3 regions of the Paraglaciecola sp. L1A13 genome follow, and region 3 is predicted to be linked to each of the others. Evidence: predicted binding sites of a transcription regulator. Region 3 holds the regulator's gene; each other region holds the start of a gene.
What was found. Region 3 encodes FliA, which starts transcription of late flagellar genes. Its sites were predicted from a motif close to CTAAAGNTNNNNNNNNNNNNGCCGATA; they were not measured.

Region 1: GQR89_RS19700 (DUF5610 domain-containing protein) is a predicted target of FliA. The motif match lies at 4,859-4,885, and genes of this name have one in related genera.
Region 2: pomA (flagellar motor protein PomA) is a predicted target of FliA. The motif match lies at 7,205-7,231, and genes of this name have one in related genera.

Annotation. Positions count from the first base shown of each region.
Region 1 is NZ_CP047024.1:4,634,239-4,642,481, reverse strand. It holds gene GQR89_RS19730 (EAL domain-containing protein) at 1-561, shown strand, start outside; gene GQR89_RS19725 (uracil-DNA glycosylase family protein) at 576-1,142, opposite strand; gene GQR89_RS19720 (hypothetical protein) at 1,272-1,598, shown strand; gene GQR89_RS19715 (fatty acid desaturase) at 1,783-2,910, opposite strand; gene fabR (HTH-type transcriptional repressor FabR) at 3,073-3,672, shown strand; gene trmA (tRNA (uridine(54)-C5)-methyltransferase TrmA) at 3,669-4,766, opposite strand; gene GQR89_RS19700 (DUF5610 domain-containing protein) at 4,915-6,345, shown strand; gene GQR89_RS19695 (response regulator transcription factor) at 6,396-7,034, opposite strand; gene cmoA (carboxy-S-adenosyl-L-methionine synthase CmoA) at 7,310-8,041, shown strand; gene cmoB (tRNA 5-methoxyuridine(34)/uridine 5-oxyacetic acid(34) synthase CmoB) at 8,076-8,243, shown strand, end outside.
Region 2 is NZ_CP047024.1:1,433,316-1,441,558, reverse strand. It holds gene GQR89_RS05975 (nuclear transport factor 2 family protein) at 1-266, shown strand, start outside; gene GQR89_RS05970 (SDR family NAD(P)-dependent oxidoreductase) at 263-994, shown strand; gene GQR89_RS05965 (NAD(P)/FAD-dependent oxidoreductase) at 996-2,267, shown strand; gene GQR89_RS05960 (DUF1365 domain-containing protein) at 2,267-2,995, shown strand; gene GQR89_RS05955 (cyclopropane-fatty-acyl-phospholipid synthase family protein) at 2,997-4,250, shown strand; gene GQR89_RS05950 (chalcone isomerase family protein) at 4,252-4,761, shown strand; gene GQR89_RS05945 (DUF3833 domain-containing protein) at 4,771-5,322, shown strand; gene GQR89_RS05940 (flagellar motor protein MotB) at 5,405-6,322, opposite strand; gene pomA (flagellar motor protein PomA) at 6,326-7,090, opposite strand; gene xseB (exodeoxyribonuclease VII small subunit) at 7,421-7,672, shown strand; gene ispA ((2E,6E)-farnesyl diphosphate synthase) at 7,672-8,243, shown strand, end outside.
Region 3 is NZ_CP047024.1:3,483,300-3,491,542, forward strand. It holds gene GQR89_RS14685 (chemotaxis response regulator protein-glutamate methylesterase) at 1-74, opposite strand, end outside; gene GQR89_RS14690 (chemotaxis protein CheA) at 99-2,309, opposite strand; gene GQR89_RS14695 (protein phosphatase CheZ) at 2,322-3,065, opposite strand; gene cheY (chemotaxis response regulator CheY) at 3,098-3,481, opposite strand; gene GQR89_RS14705 (RNA polymerase sigma factor FliA) at 3,528-4,256, opposite strand; gene GQR89_RS14710 (MinD/ParA family protein) at 4,253-5,119, opposite strand; gene flhF (flagellar biosynthesis protein FlhF) at 5,116-6,432, opposite strand; gene flhA (flagellar biosynthesis protein FlhA) at 6,467-8,243, opposite strand, start outside.

The DNA of each region.
Region 1 (8,243 bases), 1.2 Mb from region 3:
GTGATGCAGGAAGCTTGCGAAAAACTGCGCTTGTTGACTGATGAAGGTTTTAATAATTTGCGAATGGCTGTCAACATTTCAATGCCGCAATTTCGCGATTCAGCGTTTATAGAATTGGTGAAAAGTGCCATTAACGATAATAACTTAGCCCCAGAGAGTATAGAGCTCGAAATTACGGAAAGCATTGTAATGGACGAACCTCATATTGTGGTAGAAGCACTGCAAGAGCTTAAGGAATTTGGCGTAAAAGTTGCCCTGGATGATTTTGGAACTGGCTTTTCATCTATGAGTTATCTACAACAGTTGCCGCTAGATCGTCTGAAAGTTGACCGAGCATTCGTCAACGAAATAAGTCCTAATAAGTCGGCCTTTATCGCTGAGACTATTGTAACGCTAGGCGCAAAATTGGGGCTACGCACAATTGCGGAAGGAATTGAAAAACCTGAGCAAGCTAATTTTTTACTCAAGTTAGGCTGTGATGAAGCACAGGGCTTTATGTATGCGAAACCTATGCCTTTTGAAGATTTACTGATATTTATGAGCAGCAATCTAAAAAAATAGCGAATAACCTGAAGTTAAGGTGTAACTAGCGGCGCTACTACGCTTTGTATTTTTGGCACAACGTTCTCTTCAAACCAAGGATTTCTCTTTAACCAAATGTTGTTTCGTGGAGAAGGGTGTGGCAAAACAAAATAGTTTGGCTGATAGTCCTGCCAATTTTCAACGCGCTTTGTCAGACTTAGCTTATCCTTCAGGTAATATGTCTGTGCGTACTGACCTATCAAGAAAATATACTTAATTGACATATTTCCTATGAGCCTTTTGTGCCATAACGGTACGCATTCTTTACGAGGGGGCATATCACCACTCTTTGCTCTACCAGGATAGCAAAACCCCATAGGCAAAATGGCAATGTTATCTGCATCATAAAATTGATCATCGCGTAAACCTAGCCATGCACGTAATCGTTCTCCCGACGGATCGTTCCAAGGCTTTTCAGTTTGATGGGCTTTTATACCAGGAGCTTGACCGACAATTAGTATCTTAGAATTATTATTCCCTTGAATAATCGGCCTTGGCTCAAAAGGTAAATGAGCCTTGCATACGCGGCAATTTCTAGCTTGCTGAAAGTCGTTATTCAAAAAGATCTACCAAAAGTACCTGATTTGTCATATTATTGTAACAATCCTGTGGTTTAGCATCTTTAGTCTGTTTCCAAATAGGATTGTGATGCTTGACGTTCTGTTGAGCGATTTATCAAGGAAATCATTATGTTAAAATTAAAATCATCTTTTATTATTGTATTCTTGGGCACATTGTCCTCTGCCGCTACCTTTGCCAACACACAAAACAATAGATTGTTTGATTGTATGGAATCAAGCACGTTCGCCATCGATGGTTCATGCATGGCAAATAAAATTCAGCAAAATGTACAATTTCGTCAAATGCAGTTAAATATAGCTGAAAAATCACAAGTTCAAGACAGTAATGCTATGGCAACTATGCAATTCTTTGAAAAAGATATGCGCATAAATATAATTGCTCATAAAGATGCGTTAGATGCTTCTGAACTACTTGTACTTAACGTAGCTGAATAACACAGCGCTTTAAAATCGTTCAATATAAAAGCTTAGCCAATGTATTGAACGAATAGTCCTACCTTTATTCTGCCCGTTCAAAATCCATTTCTTTTATGATATTTCTCATTCACTGCAGTACTGTGCATATTTGAGGAAGTTGCTTTGAGAATTGAGAAACAAAAAAACTCCCGAAGGAGCTTTTTTATGCTAATTGATATTTGACTTGATATAACTGCAGCCATTTTTGTTTGTGCAGCTCTAAGTTGTACTTCAACTCGCGGTATTTAAAATCCAGTTCAAGCTTTTCATAATTCCGTTTTATTTTGTATTTACGGATCTCCATCAAACGTTTTTTGGTAGCATACATCTCTGCCATCTTCTGCAAGATTAAGTCGTATTCTTGTTGCAAGCTATGCAAAATTTCATCAGCATTAGGCAGTACAGATAAGCGTTTCTGAGCGCGTTGCAGCTGCATTGCTATTTTTGCTTTTTCGATACGCTCTTCAGGACAGCGACGTAAATTTTTGGTCCAACCGATGAAAGACAATCCGCGGATAAGCCATTTTGTTGGGTCAAATTGCCACCATTTTATTCCGTTCCGATAGTCATATTCAAAAATATGATGGTAGTTATGATAACCCTCTCCAAAAGTGAAGAAAGCTAATATATCGTTATCGCGCGCACTATTTTTGTCTGTATATGGTTGACGACCCCAAATGTGTGCCAGTGAATTAATGAAGAATGTGACGTGATGAACAACCACTAAACGGAAGAACCCAGCGAGTAACAACATTCCTAAAACATCGCCATTGAGCAGTCCAAGTAACATTGGAATACCAAAATTAGAGACTAACATAATAGGTAAATAATATTTGTGCTGCCAAACGACCACTTTGTCTTTTTGCAAATCTTTACAGTTACTATAGTCCGAATAACGGTGTACTTGATATTCACGTAACATCCAACCCATATGAGAATACCAAAAACCACGTTTTGCTGAGTAAGGGTCTCTGTCATTGTCATCTACATGACGATGATGGATACGATGATCAGATACCCAATGTAGAATGCTATTTTGCAGTGCCATCGCGCCGCCTATGGCTAGCACTACTCTGACAAATGCATTTGCCTCAAAGGCTTTATGTGCCCATAGCCGATGGTAACCAGCTGTAATCGACATACCAGAGAAATAAATGAGAATAATACAGGCGATGATCTCTGCACTGTCGAATCCCTGAGTTAGCGCTACATAAGGTACGAGAATCAAGGCGACTAAGCCAGTAATCACAAAGACTAATAAATTGGTGATAATTAAACGGGGTTTTTTCATTTCAAATAAGGGATCTTTATTGAGCTTACACTTGTACGCTAATCTATCTAGCAAATGTACATATAGCAAGCTATTTCTGTGAGGTAACGGCATTTCTTGGTGTAGATTTACACTAAATGCAGATAATATATAGGAATTCTGTATTTCATTTTGGAGCGCCCTTTGAGTCGTCAAGAACAAAAACTTAAGACGAGACGAGCAATTATAGAGGCTGCTTTTAGTTTGCTTGATGAACAGCGAAGTTTGTCCAGTATTAGTTTGCGAGAAGTCGCGCGCGCTGCTGGTATCGCGCCCACATCATTCTATCGTCACTTTAAAGATATTGACGAACTTGGTTTGACCTTAGTTGATGAGGCGGGTTTAAATCTTCGCCAACTGATGCGCCAAGCTCGGTTGCGTATAGCTTCTGGTGGTGGGGTTATCAATACCTCGGTAGATACTTTCATGGAATTTATTTGTGCTCACAGCAATGTATTCAGACTATTACTTCGTGAACATACAGGTACATCGTTGGCCTTTCGGGCGGCAGTACTAAGAGAGATACAGCATTTCATTGTGGAGCTAACCGATTACACCATGGCAACAACTGGGCTGCCTCACCAATTTGCCAATCTACAAGCCGAGGCGATGGTGAAGCTAGTTTTCAGTGCCGGAGCTGAGGTTTTAGACTCAGGGCCTGAACAACAGGCCGTGTTAGCTCAGCGCGTGAAATTACAATTACGTTTTATCGCAAATGGAGCTAAAGAAGCCGCAGGTATTTAACGCTTTTGCAGATAGACCCCTGATTCAACATGATGTGTATAAGGAAACTGATCGAATAACGCGAAGCGTACTATGTCATGGGTTTCTTGCAAAACGGCAAGGTTGTCTTTTAGTGTGTCAGGGTTGCATGATATATAGACGATATTGGCATAGCCTTGGACCATACGAAGCGTGTCGTCATCAAGACCAGAGCGAGGCGGGTCCACTAATACTGTCTGGCAGTCGTAATCGTGTAAATTGACGCCTTCTAATCGGCGGAAGGTTCGCTCATTGTTCAATGCCTGCACAAATTCTTCACTCGACATGCGCAGTATCGTGACATTATCGATCTCATTTAAGCTAATATTGCATTGCGCCGCAGCGACGGATGACTTAGAAATTTCAGTCGCTAGAACTTGGTTGAAATTCTGGGCTAATGGCAAGCTAAAATTACCAGCCCCACAATAGAGCTCTAGTAAATCACCTTTACAATTTTGAGTCACATTTAATGCCCATTCGAGCATTTTACTATTTACGCTAGCGTTGGGCTGAGTGAAACTGTTTTCAATTTGCTTGAATTTGTAGAGTCTATTATTTACTGGCAATTCTTCTAATATATAATCTTTGTCGAGTAGGATTTTCTGCTTCTTAGAGCGGCCGATGATATCGATTTTAAATTCAGTTCTTAACAAGGTGCAAAGGTTTTGAGCCTCAGACTCCCATTGCTCATCTAGCGGCTTGTGATAAACCAAGGTCACAAGAATTTCATCGGTTAAAGTACTTAAATAATCAATTTGAAATAATTTTCTACGCAACATTTGATTGTGTTTTAGCAACTCAACCAGTTTCGCCATTACTGCATTTATGATTTCACTTGCAGGAGGAAATTGATTAACTGGATATTTTTGTTTAGTTGCTTGATCAAACATAACATGATCGAGGTTATCGCCGTCGTGCCACATTCTAAATTCTGCACGCATCCTATAATGTAAAGGGTCTGAGCAGAATGTTTCCAAATCAGGCATTGTAAACGACTGAAAAGCTTGCTTAATACGACTGATCTTATCAGCGAGTTGTTGGTCATAGTCCGCAGGATTAATTTCAGTTGGGCGCAAGGCAATTCTCCAGTTGATCAATTTATCGAGCGCGGGATTGTAAGTGTTTTCAGCGCTTGTGCAATATTAGTTTTTACTTCTAAAGAATTGTACTAAATTTCGACACTATGCGGCCGATACCCTAATAGAGGAAAGTGAGGTAGCTGAAATGAATATTAACGAGATAAAGGCTTTCATGCGTGAAAAGCCAGCACATTTAGGCGAAGCTAACAGCCTGCAAAATCGGCTGCGTGATAGCGGGCTAGAACAAGCGAGCGCATTAAATGATGATAAAGCGTCTCTAAGTGGTGCATCAGCATCTAAAAGTCTTTTCGGTGCACAGGTCTTGACCAATGCATTGAATCACAGTGTGTCATTGGGACTCATTAAACCAGAGTTGCGAGTACCCCAGGAAGCTGAGCAAGAAAGCGACAATGAAAGTTTGTTCAACTTTGAAGAGGTTGCCCGTAACGTATTGAATTTTGTTGGCGGGGCGATCAAAAATGCACAAGGTAAGGGCGCAGACGATAAAGCACTAGAATCACTGTTTAATCAAGCTAGCTCAGGTGTACTTAAAGGTATTGGCATGGCTAAAAAAGACCTTGCTGGCGTCATGAATGACGATATTAGCGAGGGTATTAGTCGTAGCCAAGAATTGATTGATACAGGGTTGCAGAAATTACGCGAATCGATATTTGGTAACGCTGAGGAAGTAAGCAATTCCGCAGCTTCAAAAGTTGCCTTGGAGAACCAAGTGAGCTATCAGCGCCGTGATACAGGTGAATTAAGCATTCGTACTTTAGACGGTGATGAAGTCAATATTCGCTTCGAAGACTTAAAAGGTTTTGAATTAAATCAAAAATCACTGATTGAAAAAGATAATCAGCAGGTTTTTAAACAACCTGTTGAGCCACCAACAGTGGGTGCTACAAGTGCTCCTCAAACGTCATCAGTAAATAGCGCTAGCGAAGAGAGTGTTTCAAGTGATGTTGAATCTACAGAGTCAACATTATCGCCGGATAATGTCATTCAAGGTGAAAGTGTTGCGAGCACAAAGGTATCGTCTGTTACACGCTATGAGCATTTTAACAGCAGCGCTCTGTCGTTTACTGTTGAGGGTAATTTGGACGAAGATGAATTAAAAGCTATTGGCTCGTTAGTCTCTGATGCTAGTGATTTGGCAGACGAATTTTTTCATGGTGATATTGAGTCAGCGTTTAATCAAGCGCTTAAATTAGGTTATGACGAGAAAGAATTGACCGGTTTTGCATTGCAATTAACAAGGCAGGAGCAAACACAATCTATTCAGGCCTATGAGTCGGTCTCACATTTTAGCGAAGACGATCCTAGAGGTGACCCAAATAAAACAGTAAAACCTGTCGCTCATTATTTGGATAAGATGCTTGATGTATTTGAGGAGTCTAGACAAAAGCTTGAAAGTGGGGAGCAATACGATGATTTAATCAACGGATTGATAAATCAAATGGGGGATGTACATACTCCTGATTTAATCTCTGCTATCCAGCGTTTCCATTCTTTTAATCAGAAATTATTAAATGGCTTACCACTCAATTTTTCTGAAGGCAGTATGAGCGAATAAGAGACACGTTAGGTACATTGACAATCAATGTACCTAACGGATTGGTTAAATCAATCTTCTAAATTTAATTTCTTTAGTAACAACACCGCTTGAGTTCGGGTATTTACTTCTAATTTTCTAAAAACAGCACTTATATGGGCTTTAATGGTTGCTTCGGTGACATTTAGTTCATGGGCTATCTGTTTATTTAATAAGCCATCATGAATCAATTTCAACACTTGGAATTGCTTTGGTGTTAGTTCAGCAATCCTTTGTGCTAAATTCACTCCCTCATCGTCTATGTCAGCAATTTGAGCTCTTAGTTCATCCGTTAACCACGTTTCGCCATTCATAATGGTTTTTAGCGCGTCAGCAATAAGTAAAGTGGGAGTGGACTTAGCGATAAACCCTTTCGCACCAAAGCTCATAACATTAGAAACTACTTCAATCGAATCACTCGCCGATACCACCGCAACAGGTATTTGCGGGAAATCCTGTGTAACACGAATAAGACCATAAAAATTTTCACAACCTGGCATATGCAGGTCGAGTAAAATTAAATCAATATCATTATTCTCTTGAAGCATATTTAGCGTGGAGTCGAGGGAATCGGATTGCAAAATCTCAACTTCTTCGAATAGCGGACTTAACGCACCCACTAAAGCTTCACGAAAAAGCGGATGATCATCTGCGATTAAAAATTTTGCCATTTATATGCCTTCAATAAAAGATTCAATATTAAGATATAAGATTAATACTTTAGTCGTAAATAATGAAGGGATAATTGTTCTCCCTCCGATTTATGTAACACATACTACCAGAAGGCTTTAGTTCGATGTAACTAATACGCCACTCAATTCGCTTATCCCATGACTTATGACAGGTTATTCAGTGGTTAAGGCAGTTGAATCGGTCAACGCAATTGCTTGGTCGATGTCAGGCGGGTAGAATTGAGCCAATTTTTTTCCTAGAAGTTATTAATGACATGCAAACAGGCAAAGACGCCATTTATTCACAGCCTCAGCAGGTCAGTGGATTTCGCTTTGATGATTCAGTAGCAGAAGTTTTTCCGGATATGATTCAGCGCTCAGTTCCTGGGTATAGCACCATTGTTGATGCTATTGGTCAGCTAGCGGGGCGCTATGCTACTGAGCATTCCAATATCTACGATTTAGGCTGTTCTTTAGGGGCGGTGAGCCTTGCTGCTGCGCGTTATGTGGAGGCTAAATCCTGTAATATTATTGCGGTAGACAATTCTGAAGCAATGGTCCAACGCTGTAAACGGCATGTTCAGGCATACAAAGCTAATACACCCATAGAGGTGATTTGTGATGACTTACAAAACGTGCACATTCAGCGCGCATCAAGTGTGGTGATGAATTTTACACTTCAATTTATTGAGCCAGCAAAGCGCGACAAAATCATTAAGTCTATATATAACGGTCTGGCGCCCGGTGGCATTTTCATTCTGTCAGAAAAACTTCGCCATGATTCGGAGCAAGGCAACGAGCTACTAGTCGATTTACACCATGAGTTTAAGCGGCGTAATGGCTATAGCGAACTTGAGATAAGCCAAAAACGCGAGTCGCTAGAGAACGTGTTACGTGCTGAAACGTTTGAAGCACATAAAACGCGTTTAACCAATGCCGGCTTTGATGACGTTATCTTGTGGTTTCAGTGTTTTAATTTTGCTTCTTTAGTCGCGATTAAAAACTAGTCTTTTCATCACTCTATTCAGTAGGGCCTATTTCATGTCAGTAACCTGGTTTAATCAGTTTTATAAAGAAATCGCCGATTCGCCCTTGAGTCCTTGGCTTGAATTGTTGCCCAGACAAATATCGATTTGGCATAAAGAGCAGTTACACGGTGATTTCAATAAGTGGGTGAAGTTACTTAGCAAGTTGCCGCAAACTGCCCCT
Region 2 (8,243 bases), 2.0 Mb from region 3:
TTGAAAATGTCAGTGAATGTTCGTTCGACATACAACAAATAGATAAATTTGATTCCCGCGCGGTAATAACGTGGGTAATGCATTTTAGCCACCCTAAGCTAAAAGCAGGCGAAAACATCAGTGTGCAAGGCATTAGCCAGTTAGCGATTACAGAGAATAAAATTAGTTACCAGCGCGATTACTACGATTTGGGCAGCATGTGTTACGAACATATACCAGTTCTTGGTTCGGTCATTAGATATCTTAAAGGGCGATTAGCGTCATGAAACAAATATTAGTCACTGGTGCAACATCAGGTATCGGCGAAGGATTGGTAAAGCTTGCTGCCGATAGGCACTATAACGTTATTGCATGTGGTCGCAATAGTGAAAAGCTCACTGAGCTCGAGTCAAGCCATCAGCTAACAACGCTTAATTTTGATGTGACCGACCAACAGCAAACTATTGATGCTTTGCGTAACGTGCGAGCTGACATCTATGTTCTCAACGCTGGCGTTTGCGAATACGTTGATGTAGATACCTTTGAGCCAGATATGTTTAAACGCGTATTTGAAGCCAACTTCTTTGGTGTCATAAATTGTGTTAATGCCTTATTACCCAATTTAATGGCAGGCAATCAACTCGTCATCGTCGACAGCATGGCTCGGTTACTGCCCTTTACGCAGAGCCAAGCATATGGCGCCAGTAAAGCCGCTTTACATTACCTGACCAAAACAATGGAGGTCGATTTAGCTGCCAAAGGCATAATCGTGCAGAGTGTTTCACCGGGTTTTGTAGAAACGCCACTCACCAATAAAAACGATTTCGATATGCCTATGCGAATTTCCGTTGATGAAGCAGTCGCTAGTTTGCTCAGAGGCATCGAGAAGCGCTCGAAAAATATTTATTTCCCGATAATGTTTGGCGTAATACTTCGTGTGTTATCACGACTACCAAGCTCGATCAAAGTCGCGCTAAGTAAGAAAATGAAAAATAATAAACAGGAAGCGGACTAAGATGTCTAAGCGAATTGCCATTATTGGCAGCGGAATTTCAGGATTGACATGTGGCTACTTGCTGCATAAAAAACACGACATTACGATTTTCGAAGCCAACGATTATATCGGCGGGCACACTGCCACAAAAGATGTGATTGTTAATGGTCGCGAATATGCAATAGATACTGGTTTTATCGTTTACAACGATTGGACCTACCCTAACTTTATAAAGTTAATGGACGCGCTAAAGGTAAAAAGTCAGTCCAGTGAAATGAGTTTCAGCGTCAAAAATGCGGCCCTAAATCTTGAATACAACGGTAATACACTTAACAGTTTATTTGCTCAACGGCGCAATATCTTTCGCCCTTTGTTTTGGCGTATCGTAAAAGATATTTTGCGTTTCAATAAGCTATGTAAAGCACAAGATTTAGCCAACATAAACACTCAACAAACCTTATTTGGCTTTCTAAGTGAGCATCATTTCAGCGATGCCTTTATTTATAATTATATACTACCGATGTGCGCGGCAATTTGGTCTACCAGTGTCGAAGACATAAAAGCATTCCCTTTTATATTTTTCTTACGATTCTTTAATAATCACGGCTTACTTAACGTCACCGATCGTCCTCAATGGTATACCCTTATTGGCGGCTCAAGAGAGTACATTGCGCCCTTAACGAGAGGTTTTTCCAATAAAATTCGATTAAGTACGCCAGTTACGGGCGTAACGAAAATAGATACTGGGTATCAAGTGAATTGGCATGAGGGCAGTGAACAGTTCGATGAGATTATTTTTGCCTGCCATAGTGATCAGGCTCTTAGCATGCTTGATAATGCTGAAATTCCCCAGCGGGAGCTTGTAGCTAACATACTTGGCCAAATAAAATACATTCCCAATGACGTTATTTTACACACCGACAGCAGCGTTTTGCCTAAACGTAAGCTCGCCTGGGCCAGTTGGAACTATTCTATTCCTAATGAGCACGAAGCCCATCATTCCCCCGCTATACTGACTTACAATATGAATATTTTGCAGTGCCTTAAATCAGATACCACTTTTTGCGTGACCCTCAATAATCGCAGCGGTATCGCTGAAAACGCGATATTAGGCACCTACCAATACGCCCATCCACAATTTAATGAAGCCGCTATCAATGCTCAGTCTCGCCGACATGAAATTTCAGCTGTAGACGGACTGCATTTTTGTGGTGCATATTGGTACAACGGCTTTCATGAAGATGGTGTACGCAGCGCATTAGATGTATGCCAACATTTTGGCGAAACGTTGTAATGCAAAGTGCTATATATAAAGGTCGGGTGTTTCACGCTCGCCACTATCCTAAGAAAAATTCGTTTAACTACGATATTTTTCTTATGTGGCTAAAACTTGACGAGTTGAGTGAAATTGAAAAAAACGTGCGTTTTTTCTCATCCTCACATTGGGCCCCCTTGCGTTACAAACGCCAAGATTACCTAGGCGATAAAACGGAATCACTCGAAAAAAGTGTCCTCAAACGGATGAGCGAATTAGCAGGAAAGCAACTTGCTGGTGACGTATACCTACTTGGGCAAGTACGCACGTTTGGTTTGTATTTTAGCCCCGTCAATTTCTATTACTTACGTCAACCAGACGGTCTTTACAGCCATATGCTAGCTGAAGTCAGTAATACCCCGTGGAATGAACGGCATCACTATTTGGTCGACTTAGATGATCAACACGATTCGCAAAAAGCGTTTCATGTTTCACCATTTAATCCCTTGGATATGCAGTATAAATGGGCCGTCATGCAACCAAGCAAAAAACTTAACTTAACACTCAAATGTGTTAAAGAGATCACTCATTTAGATACTGGTTTGAATTTAACGCGCATCGAACTGAACTCTACGTCAGTATTTCGCGTATTAATATCAATCCCTAGTATGGCCATCAAGACCGTGATTGGTATTTATTGGCAGGCGATAAAACTATTTTTAAAACGCGTGCCTTTTTACGCACACGCAACACAAGGTAAGAAGTAGTATGGTTAACAGCGAACAGACCCTCCAAGAGGTTGACTCACTTTCTTGGCAAGACAAGATCAGTCGTCAAATCATGTTAAAAATTTTTGCTAGTTTGCCTGAAGGCGAAATGGTCATAAAAGAAAATGGCGTCTTAGTCGATGTATTCGGCGAGAAAGGCTCTGACTTACATGCCGAAATTAACTTTCTAGACTTACGCGCATACCGCCGCTTGCTATTTGGTGGCAGTGTTGCCTCAGGCGAAACCTACAGCGAAGGAATGTGGATTACACCAAACCTAACCAATGTAATTCGAATCTTCGCCCGTAACTTGCCGATGCTTGACCGCTGGGAAGGTAAAATGGAATGGTTAGCGCTGCCGATTCGTAAAATTGGCCATTTTGCACGGCGTAACTCCACTAGCCAAGCAAAGAAGAATATTGCTGATCATTACGATTTGGGCAACAAGTTATATACCCGATTTTTAGATGACAGCATGATGTATTCATCGGCAATCTACCCGCACAAAGACGCCAACCTCGGTGAGGCACAGCAACATAAACTGAAAACTATATGTGACAAGTTACAACTCACAGCAAGCGATCACTTGTTGGAAATAGGCACCGGCTGGGGAGGTCTAGCAGTTTATGCGGCTAAAAATTATGGCTGTAAAGTGACCACAACAACGATTTCTGAAGAGCAATATGCGTTTGCTCAACAGTGGGTTGAGCGTGAAAATTTACAACAACAAATTACCCTTTTGAAAAAAGATTATCGGTTGTTAGAAGGCCAATACGACAAGTTGGTTTCTATTGAAATGATTGAAGCGGTAGGTAAAGAATACTTGCCTACCTTTTTTCAGAAGTGCTCTAATCTTTTAAAGAAAGACGGGGTAATGTTGCTCCAATCAATTACTATCAGTGATCAACGCCTGAACAGTTACGCTAAAAGTGTTGATTTTATTCAAAAGCATATATTTCCTGGCGGTTTTCTACCGTCTCAGTTGTTGATTAATGAGCACTTAAAAAAACACACCGATATGATGATCCGCGATCTTCATGATATTGGATTAGACTACGCAAAAACCCTACAACATTGGCATCAAGCATTTAACAGTAACATTGATGTACTGGCGCAAGATGGTTACGACGAACGCTTCAGTAATATGTGGCGCTACTATCTTAGCTACTGCGAAGGTGGTTTTTTAGAGCGCACTATTAGCACCGTGCAACTGGTGCTAAGTAAACCTGCTTATTGCGCCCCCTTAAGCCGCTAACATGAAGCCAAGCATACACTGTATCGTATTGTTGTTAGCCTTGTTCTCATCGGTAGGGCAAAGTTCGTCACTTATAAGCGAGATGCAGCCAGTAGGAAGCGCCAAGTTATCGGTGTTTTTCTGGGATGTATATCACTCTACGTTATATAGCGCTGACGGCACTTACACTGAAAATCAAAGACCCCTGGCATTACAAATCACCTATTTGCGAGATATAGACGCAGACGATCTTCTAGCCTCCACCACCGATGAATGGAACAAGCTTGGTGTCTCCCGTGACGTTTATCAGCCGTGGTTGACGCAACTCGCAAGTATCTGGCCCGATATTAAGGAGAAAGACGAGTTTTTGTTTTTAATCGGTGAAGACCACCGTGGTGCGTTCTATGTAAACCAGAAACGGATCGGTAGCATCGCCGATAAAAACTTTTCAACGAGCTTTTTACGCATTTGGTTAGACCCCAACGGGAGCTATCCAAAACTGCGTAAGCAATTAATTGGTCAGGCAAAATAGGACACAATCATGCACACCTTAAAAGCCATCTCTTTATCCGCTAGCTTAGTATTGTTAAGCGCTTGTACTACCGCTATCGATGAATATCGGGATACCACGCCGACCTTTTCACTGAAAGACTATTTCGATGGTCAGTTAACAGCTTGGGGGATAGTTCAAGACTATTCAGGCAAACTTACCCGCCGATTCTGCGTCGATATAACAGCAACGTGGCAAGGCAATAATGGCCAACTTGATGAATCATTTTATTTTAACGACGGTACCCGTCAAACTCGTATATGGAATGTCACTGTAGACGAAAATGGCGCAGTGACTGGCAGTGCTTCGGACGTAGTCGGTCAAGCGAGTGGCACATCACAAGGTAGCGCCTTTAATTGGAAGTACACCTTAACCGTACCCATTGATGGCACCGAATATGACTTTGCAATTGATGACTGGATGTACGCACTAGATAATAACCGCATGATGAATCGTTCATATATGAAAAAATTTGGTGTGACCGTTGCTGAATTTTCTATCTTTTTTGATAAGAGCGCAGATATTCCCTCATGTGGTTCGTAGTCTGCTCTTGGCGCTCAGCCTGATGCAGGGCCAAAAAAAGCGACCTGCGGGTCGCCTTAATTTCGGAGCTTGAATAATCTAATTATTCTAATACTGATATAGGCTCTGACACTTTCGCTTTACCCTGCTTAATGGCAATCTCAACACGTCTGTTACTGCTACGAGCTTGTGCATTATCTTCCCCGAGTAAGGGTGCGGTATCGGCTTTACCTACAACCGACATACGGCTTTCATTAAAACCCGGCGCTTTGCGTAACTCTTCTGCTACGGCGACTGCTCGTTGCGCCGACAAGTCCCAATTAGAACGATACAACTCGTTGGAAATCACCATACTGTCGCTGTGACCTGATATTTCAATATCACCTGGCATATCAGCGAGTATGGTACCTATTTTACGTAAGATAGGTCTAAATTGAGGTTGTAAAAATGCTGAACCAGCGGAGAACGAACCATTTTCACGAATACGGATAATAAGTTGTTGCCCTAATGATTCCATTTCAATTGCACCGTCGAGAATTTCTTTTTCCAGCTGCTGAGCAACCTTCTTCAACTTCTCGTTGGCTTCCTCTTGGCTTGCTTTACTTTTCGCGCTTGCTTCCTCGCTAGCAGTTTGCTGGGCGGCACCGCCTTTTTGTTCACCGCGTTGCTTTTGACGTCCTCCAGCCGAGTCTTCATTACCCGCCTGAAACTCTAGCATTTGCTGAGTCATTTCAATAGTTTGCTGCTGTATTGTTTCAATCGGCGTCGGGTCTGGACGTCCGGGTCTAAACTCCATGGCAATAACACTTGTGCCTTTAGGAATATCTTTAACCTCAATTTTATTTTGCACACCAAAAGCAAACTTCATCGAACCAGCGATTTGCTTAAATTTTAATACATCCATTTCTGAAAATGACAGCAGCAAAACGAAGAAACACATCAACAAAGACATTAAATCTGCAAATGTCCCCATCCATGCGGGTAGGCCCTCGGGGGGACATTTTGGGCATTCGTCTTCCATGACTTATGCGTCTTCCGTCGCGCTGCCGCGTTTACTGGCGGCTAAATAATTTTTTAATATTCCTTCGATAACCCTAGGGTTTTGCCCATCAGCTATGCCAATAATGCCGTCTAAAATAAGACTTTGGTTGAGTTTTTCTTCCACCGCACGATTACCCAGTTTCTCCGCAATAGGTAAACATACAACGTTCGCTAATACGGCTCCGTAAAGAGTGGTTAAAAGCGCAACGGCCATTGCCGGCCCGATTGATTTGGGATCGTCCATGTTTGATAACATAGCAACCAAACCAATCAATGTACCAATCATTCCCATTGCAGGCGCTACGTCACCTAACCCTTTAAATATGGTGGCACCAAATTCATGGCGCTCTGTGGTCATCGAAATATCTTTGCCTAATGTAGCCCGCACAACATCGACGTCATGCCCATCAACCAGCATGTCGACACCTTTTTGCATAAATTCATTTTCAATTTGTGCTTCTTCTAACGCTAAGAAACCGCCTTTGCGTGCTGCGTCGGCCATTTCAACAATTTTTTCAATTTGAGATTCAGGTGATTCTATTTTGAACATAAAGGCTTTGCCGGCAATTTTACCCGCACCAAAAAACTGCCCTAAGGTAAATTGAGACAACACCACAAATAAACTACCGCACACGACGATTAAAATAGAGGGCACGTTAAAAAACATCCCCAAATCACCGCCTAGCACCATGGCCATGATCACGAAACCAAACGCGCCGATCATGCCGATAAGGGTTGCTAAATCCACATTGTACTCCCATCAAAAAAGTGTGTTACGTGAAATAAAAAATGGCCCAGCTATAAAACGCCTGCTTTTAATTAACAGGATATATATTTAGCTTATTGACTTGGTTAATCATTTTATCGACTAAGTTGAAATAATCTATAGTCCTTAGGTCCAAATCCTTTGTAGTGTAGCCTGAAATCTCACTATCATGTTGAGATAAGTATCTCATCATACGAGAAATATCTTTAACTGTTCACGCTCTGAGGTATGAAAAAGGTTTGACCACTATTTACCCCTCAGGTAAGGTGCGCTCAACTCGTAAAAGAGCAATACAAAATAGAAGCGAACCCTATGACCAGTCGTAAAAAAACCGAAAACCTGAGCTTTGAAGAATCGATGCAAGAGCTCGATAGCATAGTCAATCAAATGGAAGAAGGTGAGCTAAGTTTAGAAGATGCCTTAGGGCGTTTTGAGCGAGGCATTCAATTGGCCCGCCACAGTCAAAGCAAACTAAAACAAGCTGAACAGAAAGTTCAAATATTAATGGGTCAAGATGAGCAATCTGTGCTGGTCGACTTCGATCCCTCCAATACCCAAGACTAATGACTTTTGAGACTCAACAAAAGTGCGTTCACCAACACGTAGACGCCTTACTGCAAGCGCAAATATCAGCTTTTGGGGATCACGCCCCCACATTAAAAAATGCCATGCAATATGCACTGCTAATGGGCGGTAAACGTATGCGTCCGTTTTTAGTGTATGCCGTTGGCGAAGCATTGGGCATTCAAGAAACAGATTTAGATGCGCCCGCGCTTGCACTTGAATGTATTCATGCCTATTCGTTAGTGCACGATGACTTGCCAGCAATGGACGACGACGATTTGCGTCGCGGTCATCCAACCTGTCATATTCAGTTTGACGAAGCCAATGCCATATTGGCGGGCGATGCCTTGCAAACGCTGGCCTTTGAAATTATTGCCAACTATCCCTTGTCAGAATTTGCTAATCAACAACGTATTGAGTTAGTTAAAATACTCAGCCGTGCATCTGGCTATTCAGGGATGTGCGGTGGTCAAGCGATTGATCTAGATTCAACGAATAAACGTATTAGTCAGTCACAGTTAGAATTGCTACATAGCAAAAAAACCGGCGCATTAATTTTAGCAGCCGTTGA
Region 3 (8,243 bases):
TCTTGTTCTAAAATTTCTTTTACACGGCGCCTAAAAAAAATCGAATCATCAACTATTAAAATCTTATAAGCCATGTATGTTCTTTCAAAACCTCGAGATTATCGCGCTTGCCGAATGGCATCGGCTTTTTTCTTAGCATAATGCTTTAATAAACCAGGTACATCGAGGATCAACGCAATACCACCATCGCTAGTAATAGTTGCTCCCGCCATACCAGGTGTACCTTGCAATAATTCATCTAGTGGTTTAATGACCACTTCTTCTTGCCCGATGAGCGCATCAACTACAAAACCGAGTTGTTGAGTACCAATTTGCACCACAACTACATGTCCTTTTGAGCGGTCTAACGGTATTGCTTTAGTATTCTTGCGCACTAGCCATTCACGCAGATAAAATAATGGTATTGCTTTAGAACGCACAATTTTAGTCAACTGTCCGTCGACCATATTGGTCTTGCTCATATCCATATTAATAATTTCGTTAACCGAGCCTAAGGGTAAGGCAAACGTTTGATCGCCGACCACAATCATTAATGTAGGCAAAATGGCGAGGGTCAACGGTACTTTTATTTCTAACGTGGTCCCCTTGCCCAGCACTGAATCAATTTTAACCGAACCATTTAATTGATTGATCTTCGTTTTGACCACATCCATGCCTACACCACGGCCTGACACTTCGGATATTTCAGTTTTAGTAGAAAAACCTGGGGCAAAAATTAAATTAAAGGCTTCTTCATCCGACATACGTGCAGCAGCGTCGGCATCTAGCACCCCGCGAGATATCGCAATCTCTTTAAGTTTTTCAGGATCCATTCCTTTGCCATCATCGATGATGCTCAGTAAGATATGGTCCCCTTCTTGGGATGCGGATAACTTGACGGTTCCTAATGAAGGCTTGCCTGCAGCAATACGATCTGCTGGCATTTCAATACCGTGATCTACCGAGTTGCGCACCAAATGCACTAATGGATCCGCTAAAGCTTCAACCAAATTTTTATCTAAATCGGTATCTTCACCTTCAAGCTCAAGGGTAATTTCTTTGTTCAAGGTGCGAGCTAGGTCTCTAACAACTCTAGGAAAACGCCCAAACACTTTTTTGATAGGTTGCATTCGCGTCTTCATCACCGCGCCTTGCAAATCTCCCGTCACTACATCTAGATTGGCAATAGCTTTAGACATGCACTCATCGTTTACCGTTAACCCAAGGCTAAGTAATCGATTTCGCACTAACACTAACTCGCCGACCATGTTCATAATTTGATCTAAGCGTTTGGTATCAACCCTAACAGTTGTTTCTGGCTGCGCAACCGATGGACGCTTTTCTTCTCGCTTCGTCGCTGTTGTCTTATTTTGTGCAGTCTGAGAATTGGTTACTGGCACACTAGCTTGGGTCGGTGCGATCTTCGGCGCACTAGACTTAATAGCATCACCGACTGAAGTTGACTTATCAACCTCAGGTACCACTGCTTTGACAGGTTCTGGCTTAGTCTCAGAGGTAGGTGCTTTGCCTTTGCCATGTAACTGATCGAGCAAAGCCTCAAATTCATCATCGCTGATATCCTCATCATCAGATGAAGATGTTTTTGCGGCAGGTTCTTTAACAGACGCTTCAAAAGTATCTGATGAGGTGTCTTGCCCCTCACCGAATTGACCTTCTCCGTGAAGCTGGTCGAGTAATGCTTCAAATTCATCGTCACTGATATCATTGTTGTCATCCTCTGCTGCCCCAGAGGTAACGGCTGAAGATTGACCAGAGGCGCTTTTACTAACTGGATTGCCTTTACCATGTAATTCGTCTAACAATGCTTCAAATTCAGATTCATCAAAATCATCAGATTCTGATTTAGCGGGAGAGTCAGATTCCGATACAGTTTTATTCTGTGCTTCCACTTGCGTCACTTTAGCGACGTCATCTTTTGACTCAGGCTTACTCAGACGATGCAAGGTATCGAGTAAATTTTGACTCGCCGGCACCAGCGGTTTTTGAGATTTTACATCTTCAAACATAGCCACCACTTCATCTGTGGCCTGAAGAATAATGTCCATAAGTTCTGGCGTTAGCGTACGTTGTCCGTTGCGCATTACGTCGAAAACGTTTTCGGCCCCGTGACAAATATCCACCAACTCAGTGAGCGAAAGAAAGCCTGCTCCGCCTTTTACAGTATGGTAGCCACGAAAAATAGCATTGAGTAACTCTGCGTCTTGTGGATTGTTTTCCAATTCGACGAGTTGTTCTTGAAGCTGTTCTAATAGCTCCCCAGCTTCAACTAAAAAATCTTGAAGAATTTCCTCGTCAACATCAAACGCCATATTCTAACGCCTCTAAAATCCTAAACTTGATAGTAAATCATCAACATCATCTTGGTTAGATGCGACGTCGTCACGGTTAGCAGCATCGATAATCGGGCCTTCCGCTTTAACACTATCGGCTTGTTTATCAGATATATGAGTTATTTCCAGCGATTCTGCACCACCAAACATAGTCAGCATATGTACTAAACTATCTTCCACCACTTTGACCAGTTCAATAACACGACGAATAACCTGACCTGTGATGTCTTGGTAGCCTTGGGCAAGTAGCATTTCAGTGAGAAGTTCGTGTAATTGACTCGACTCTGCTTCACCTTCCTCTAAAAAGGTATCAAGACGATGGCACAAGGTATTAAATTCACCTACTGCTAATTGACGGCCCAATAGTTTCTTCCACTCAGGAAGAATTGCATTTATTTCCAAGTTGAATTTTTCAGCAATCGGCATACAACTATCAACAAGATCCATCGTACGGTTTGCTGCTTTTTCAGTGGTTTCAATAACGTAAGTAAGTCTAGTTTTGGCGTCTGGGATCTCTTCGTTTGCTATATTAGCGATACGTTCATCGAGTTGAAAGTTATTAAGTGAATCATGAAGTTGGCGAGTTAACTTCCCCACCTCTTCAAATAATTCAACTGAATTACTATCATTTACACTGTCGAGTAATTTTCTAGCGCTTTGATTATCGCCATTTTCAAGCATCACAACGAGTTGCTTTGCTTCTTCTAACGACATTGGAGCAGAACTTGAGGTCATATGGCCTTCCTTTTTGTTCTGAAAAGCCTAAATTAACCTAAACGTTCAAATATTTTTGTCAACTTCTCTTTAAGCGTTGCTGCAGTAAATGGTTTGATAACATACCCATTCACGCCTGCTTGTGCAGCGGCAACGATCTGTTCTTTCTTAGCTTCAGCAGTCACCATCAACACTGGCGTATGTTTAAGATTTTCGTCCGCGCGAATTGCACGCAGTAAATCAATACCTTGCATGCCTGGCATATTCCAATCGGTTACGACAAAATCAAAATCGCCTTGTTGCAACATCGGCAATGCTGTACTTCCATCATCTGCTTCTTGAATGTTTGTAAACCCTAAATCTTTTAAAAGGTTTTTGATGATACGACGCATGGTCGAAAAATCATCAACAACCAAAATCTTCATGTTCTTGTCCAAAATAATCTCCGCTCAGGGCAAATCACAGTATTTGTGAGTTTTTGTTTTATTCTTCAATACGCCAAGTTTGCATTTTACTTTTGAGTTTTAACATCGCCTGGCTGTGTATTTGACTAACACGCGATTCGCTGACGTCTAAGACATCCCCTATTTCGCGCAAGTTTAATTCTTCGTCATAGTACAGCGACAATACAATCGCTTCTCGTTCAGGCAGGGTCGTTATCGCGTGAGCCAAGGCTTTTTGAAACGAACCTTGGAGTAAGTCTTCAAACGGGGTATCAGAGCCTTTAGATTGTTCGTTGGTAACCACATCTTCGCTCACCCCTAAATCTTCTATGCCGATAATTTTGCCCGCATTAACTTCCCCGAGCATCTGGTGATATTGATCAATACTCACGTCAAGTTTTTTAGCGATATCAACATCTCTGGCATCGCATCCAGTTTCACGTTCGACTTGATTTATCGCACTGGTAATTGCACGGCCATTTTTATGCACTGACCGAGGCGTCCAATCCCCTTTACGAATCTCGTCAAGCATAGAGCCACGGATACGAATACCCGCAAAAGTCTCAAAACTTGCTCCCTTGGTACCGTCAAAATTACGTGAAGCTTCAAGTAAGCCAATCATACCAGCCTGAATCAAATCATCGACCAGAACACTGGCAGGTAAGCGCGCTATTAAATGGTGTGCAATACGTTTTACTAATGGTGCATGACGCTCCACTAACGCATTTCTGTCATCTAACTGCTGGTACGCAGACGCTTTGTTATTCACCGGATGTCGCCTACTGCTTTTTTAACGATAAGCTGCTCTAGGAAAAATTCTAAATGTCCCCCAGGTTGCGACGGCACCGGCCAACTGGCCGCTTGCTGTGCTAATTTGTTTATCGCTATCGCTGCAGGAGAAGTCGGATAAGCTTCAACTATTGCTTTTTGCTTGCGCACTGATTTACGAATATTCTCGTCAAATGGGATGGTGGCAACCAATTCCAAAGCAACATCTAAGAAGCGATTTGTCACTTTGGTTAATTTATTAAATAGTTCTTGTCCCTCTCGCATATTGCGCACCATATTGGCCACGATTTTAAAACGAAAGACGCCGTGTTCTTTATTCAGAATTTTAATCAATGCGTAAGCATCAGTTAATGAAGTGGGTTCATCACACACTACCACCAGAATATCTTGAGCTGCGCGCGAGAAACTCAGTACCATGTCAGAAATACCTGCCGCGGTATCAACAATCAATACATCGATTTGCGAACGGAGTTCACTGAAGGCTCGAATTAATCCTGCATGTTCTGTAGGTGTGAGCTCAGTCATTGACTGACTACCGGAGGTCGCCGGGGCAATTTTAATGCCGTAAGGACCCTCAACCAACACCTCGTCCAAAGTGCATTCGCCCGACAATACGTGAGAAAGATTCTTCACGACTCGTAAGCCCAGTAATACATCAACGTTAGCTAAGCCTAAATCCGCGTCCAGCACCATCACTCTTTTACCCTGTTGGGCCATAGAGATTGCGGTGTTCAAGGTGACATTGGTTTTACCCACTCCACCCTTGCCTCCGGTCACGGCGATCACTTTAATTAATCGCGATTGATTCATTCTTCTTAAGCTACTTGCTTGGTCCTCAATCATACTGCCACTGCTGTGTTAGTTAATGAATTATCACTAGTATGAATTAATACATGCTTTTTATAAAGCTTGGCGGCACTGGTAATCAAAAATTTTGCTTCAGCCACTTTTAAGTCTTCCGGAACCTTTTGGCCATCGGTTATAAAACTCACGGGCAATTTGTGCTCGATGGCTGCACTAATCGCCTCTCCAAGACTGTAGCATTCATCTAATTTGGTGAAAATACAACCCTGTAACGAAATCTGCTTATAAGCTTTTATGGTTTGCTGCATAACCTGATACTGGCTATTTGCTTGCATCACTAAATAACTGCTGATATTTGCCGTGGTGCTTTGTTTCAGCGTTTCTAACTGTTTGATCAGTCTAACATCTCTTTGACCAAAACCCGCAGTATCAATAAGTATGAGACGTTTATTTCTAAACTGGAATAACAAATCGGACAATTCTTCAGCGTTTTGTGCTTTTTTAACCGAACAACCAATGATTCGAGCGTAGGTAGAAATTTGTTCATAAGCAGCAATACGGTAACTATCAATCGTTATTAAGCCGACATTTTCAGCGCCATACTTTTGCGCAGCCTGCGCCGCTAATTTAGCAACTGTGGTTGTCTTACCTGTACCCGTAGGACCCATTAAAACAGCAATACCGCCTTTGACTAACAAATTACTTTCTTCAGTCTGAATACGATTTGCCAATAACTTTAACAAAAACAACCAAGCTTGGCGCTCATCAGCCTTTGCCGGCGTATAAGAAACCACTTCATTAGCTAACGTTTGACTAATGCCCATTTTCTGTAACTTATTGGTTAAATACCCGTGCAATGGATGATTTCTGCTTTTATCTTGCTGTATCAAACCAGCCACTTGAAACTGTAGTACATTACGAAGAGACGCTAGTTCTTGACGCATCTCATTAAGTGCATCTTCTTGCTGAGGCTCACGAGGAGCGGTAGTCCGAGCAACTGGGGGAGGATTCGCATTACGTTGTGGCTGTGCTTGTACATGTTCAGGCTTATGAGTTTGCAATGACGCTTCTTTGGCATTTATTTGCTTTTCCAAAAGCGCTCGTAGGCTATCGGGTCCGCTGTCACCGATAATTTCGCTGAGCGTTGGAGTAGATTCAACCTTACGTTTAGGTGCAGATGCTGGGGCAGCGTGTTTTGGGCTTACCGTCGGCTCTCTGTCATATGCGGCAACAATTTCCACACCGTCATTAAGTTTTTTATTGGACATAATGACAGCGTCATCACCCAATTCATCTTTGACTTGTTTCAATGCTTCTCGCATATCTTTGCCATAAAAGCGTCTAATTTTCACAATTTACCCCTTGCTACTTACATCTCGTGACGGACTATTGACCTACCGCACTGACTATTTTTATTTGTTTGTCATCTGGAATTTCTTGGTATGACAATACATGTAAACCTTGTACTGCGTGTTTCAAGAATCGTGATAACACTGGGCGTAACATACCTGACGTTAATAATACGGCAGGCTCACCGGCTAATTCTTGTTGTTGAGAGGCATCATTTAGCGACTTTTGTAAACGTTCAGCTAAACCAGGTTCAATACCAGCGCCATCTCCACCACCTGCTTGAAGAGACTGGTGCAACATCTGTTCCAACTCTGGCGCCAAAGTTATGACTGGTAGTTCAGCTTGACCGCCGTTAATTTCTTGGATGATTAAACGCTTAAGAGAAATACGTAATGCTGAGACCAATACATCAGGATCCTGACTTTTCGGTCCGTATTCGCATAAAGTTTGTACTATCGTGCGTAAGTCACGAATCGGCACACCTTCGTAAAGCAATGTCTGCAGTACTTTAACCACAGTGCTTAATGAAAGAATATCTGGCACTAAACCTTCTACCAGCTTAGGACTTTGTTTGGCGAGAATATCCAACAGTTGCTGAACTTCTTCGTGGCCTAATAACTGATAGGCGTTGTTAGTCAGTAACTGGCTCAAATGAGTCGCAACAACTGTGGCGCTATCAACAACGGTGTATCCTAGGGTTTGTGCATGCTCTCGCTGATTGGCTCTTATCCAAACAGCATCTAGGCCAAATGCAGGATCTTTTGTTACCGTACCATCAAGTTTGCCAAATACCTGGCCTGGGTTAATAGCTAACTCATCGTCGTGACTAATTTCAGCCTCGCCAACAGCCACACCTAGCATTGAAATAGTATAATTATTTGGGCTTAAGTCTAGATTATCGCGAATATGTACAGGAGGGATAAGAAATCCCAATTCTTGCGATAATTTCTTACGAACTCCTTTAATACGCGTCAATAACTCGCCGCCTTGGGATTTATCAACCAGCGGAATTAAACGATAACCAACTTCAAGACCAATAGTGTCTACGTGCTGAACATCGTCCCAGCCGAGTTCTTTAATTTCTGCAGGCTGGGTATTGCCACGTTCAGGCGCAGGCACAAGTTCTTTGGGGGCAGAAGCGCGTTTTTGTTCACTCCACTGTTGGTAAAAAGCATACCCGCCCACTAAGGCACTAAAACCAAGGAAGGCCACATGTGGCATGCCTGGCACGATCCCCATGACAAAAAGAATACCACTAGTAATATACAAGGCTTGACGATTACCCAACTGACGAGTTAATTCTTGGCCCATTTCCTGTGAATCATTTTCTCTGGTCACGATTATTGCCGTCGCCACAGATAATAGTAACGACGGTATTTGCGCAACTAATCCATCACCAATAGTCAATAATGTGTATATTTCAATAGCTTGCCCAAAAGCCAAGTCATGTTGAAAAATTCCAATAAATAAACCACCCACAATATTGATCAGCATGATAAACATACCGGCTACTGCATCGCCTTTTACAAACTTAGATGCACCATCCATTGAACCATAAAAGTCAGCTTCACTGGTGACTTCAAAACGACGCTTGCGCGCTTCGTCTTGGTCGATAAAACCGGCATTTAAATCGGCATCTATTGCCATTTGTTTGCCCGGCATCGCATCTAGCGTAAAACGTGCGCTTACTTCTGAAATACGACCAGCACCTGCGGTGACCACTTTAAAGTTAATAATAAGTAGGATCGCAAATACCACTATACCTACCGCATAATTACCACCGATGACTACTTCACCAAACGATTGGATTACT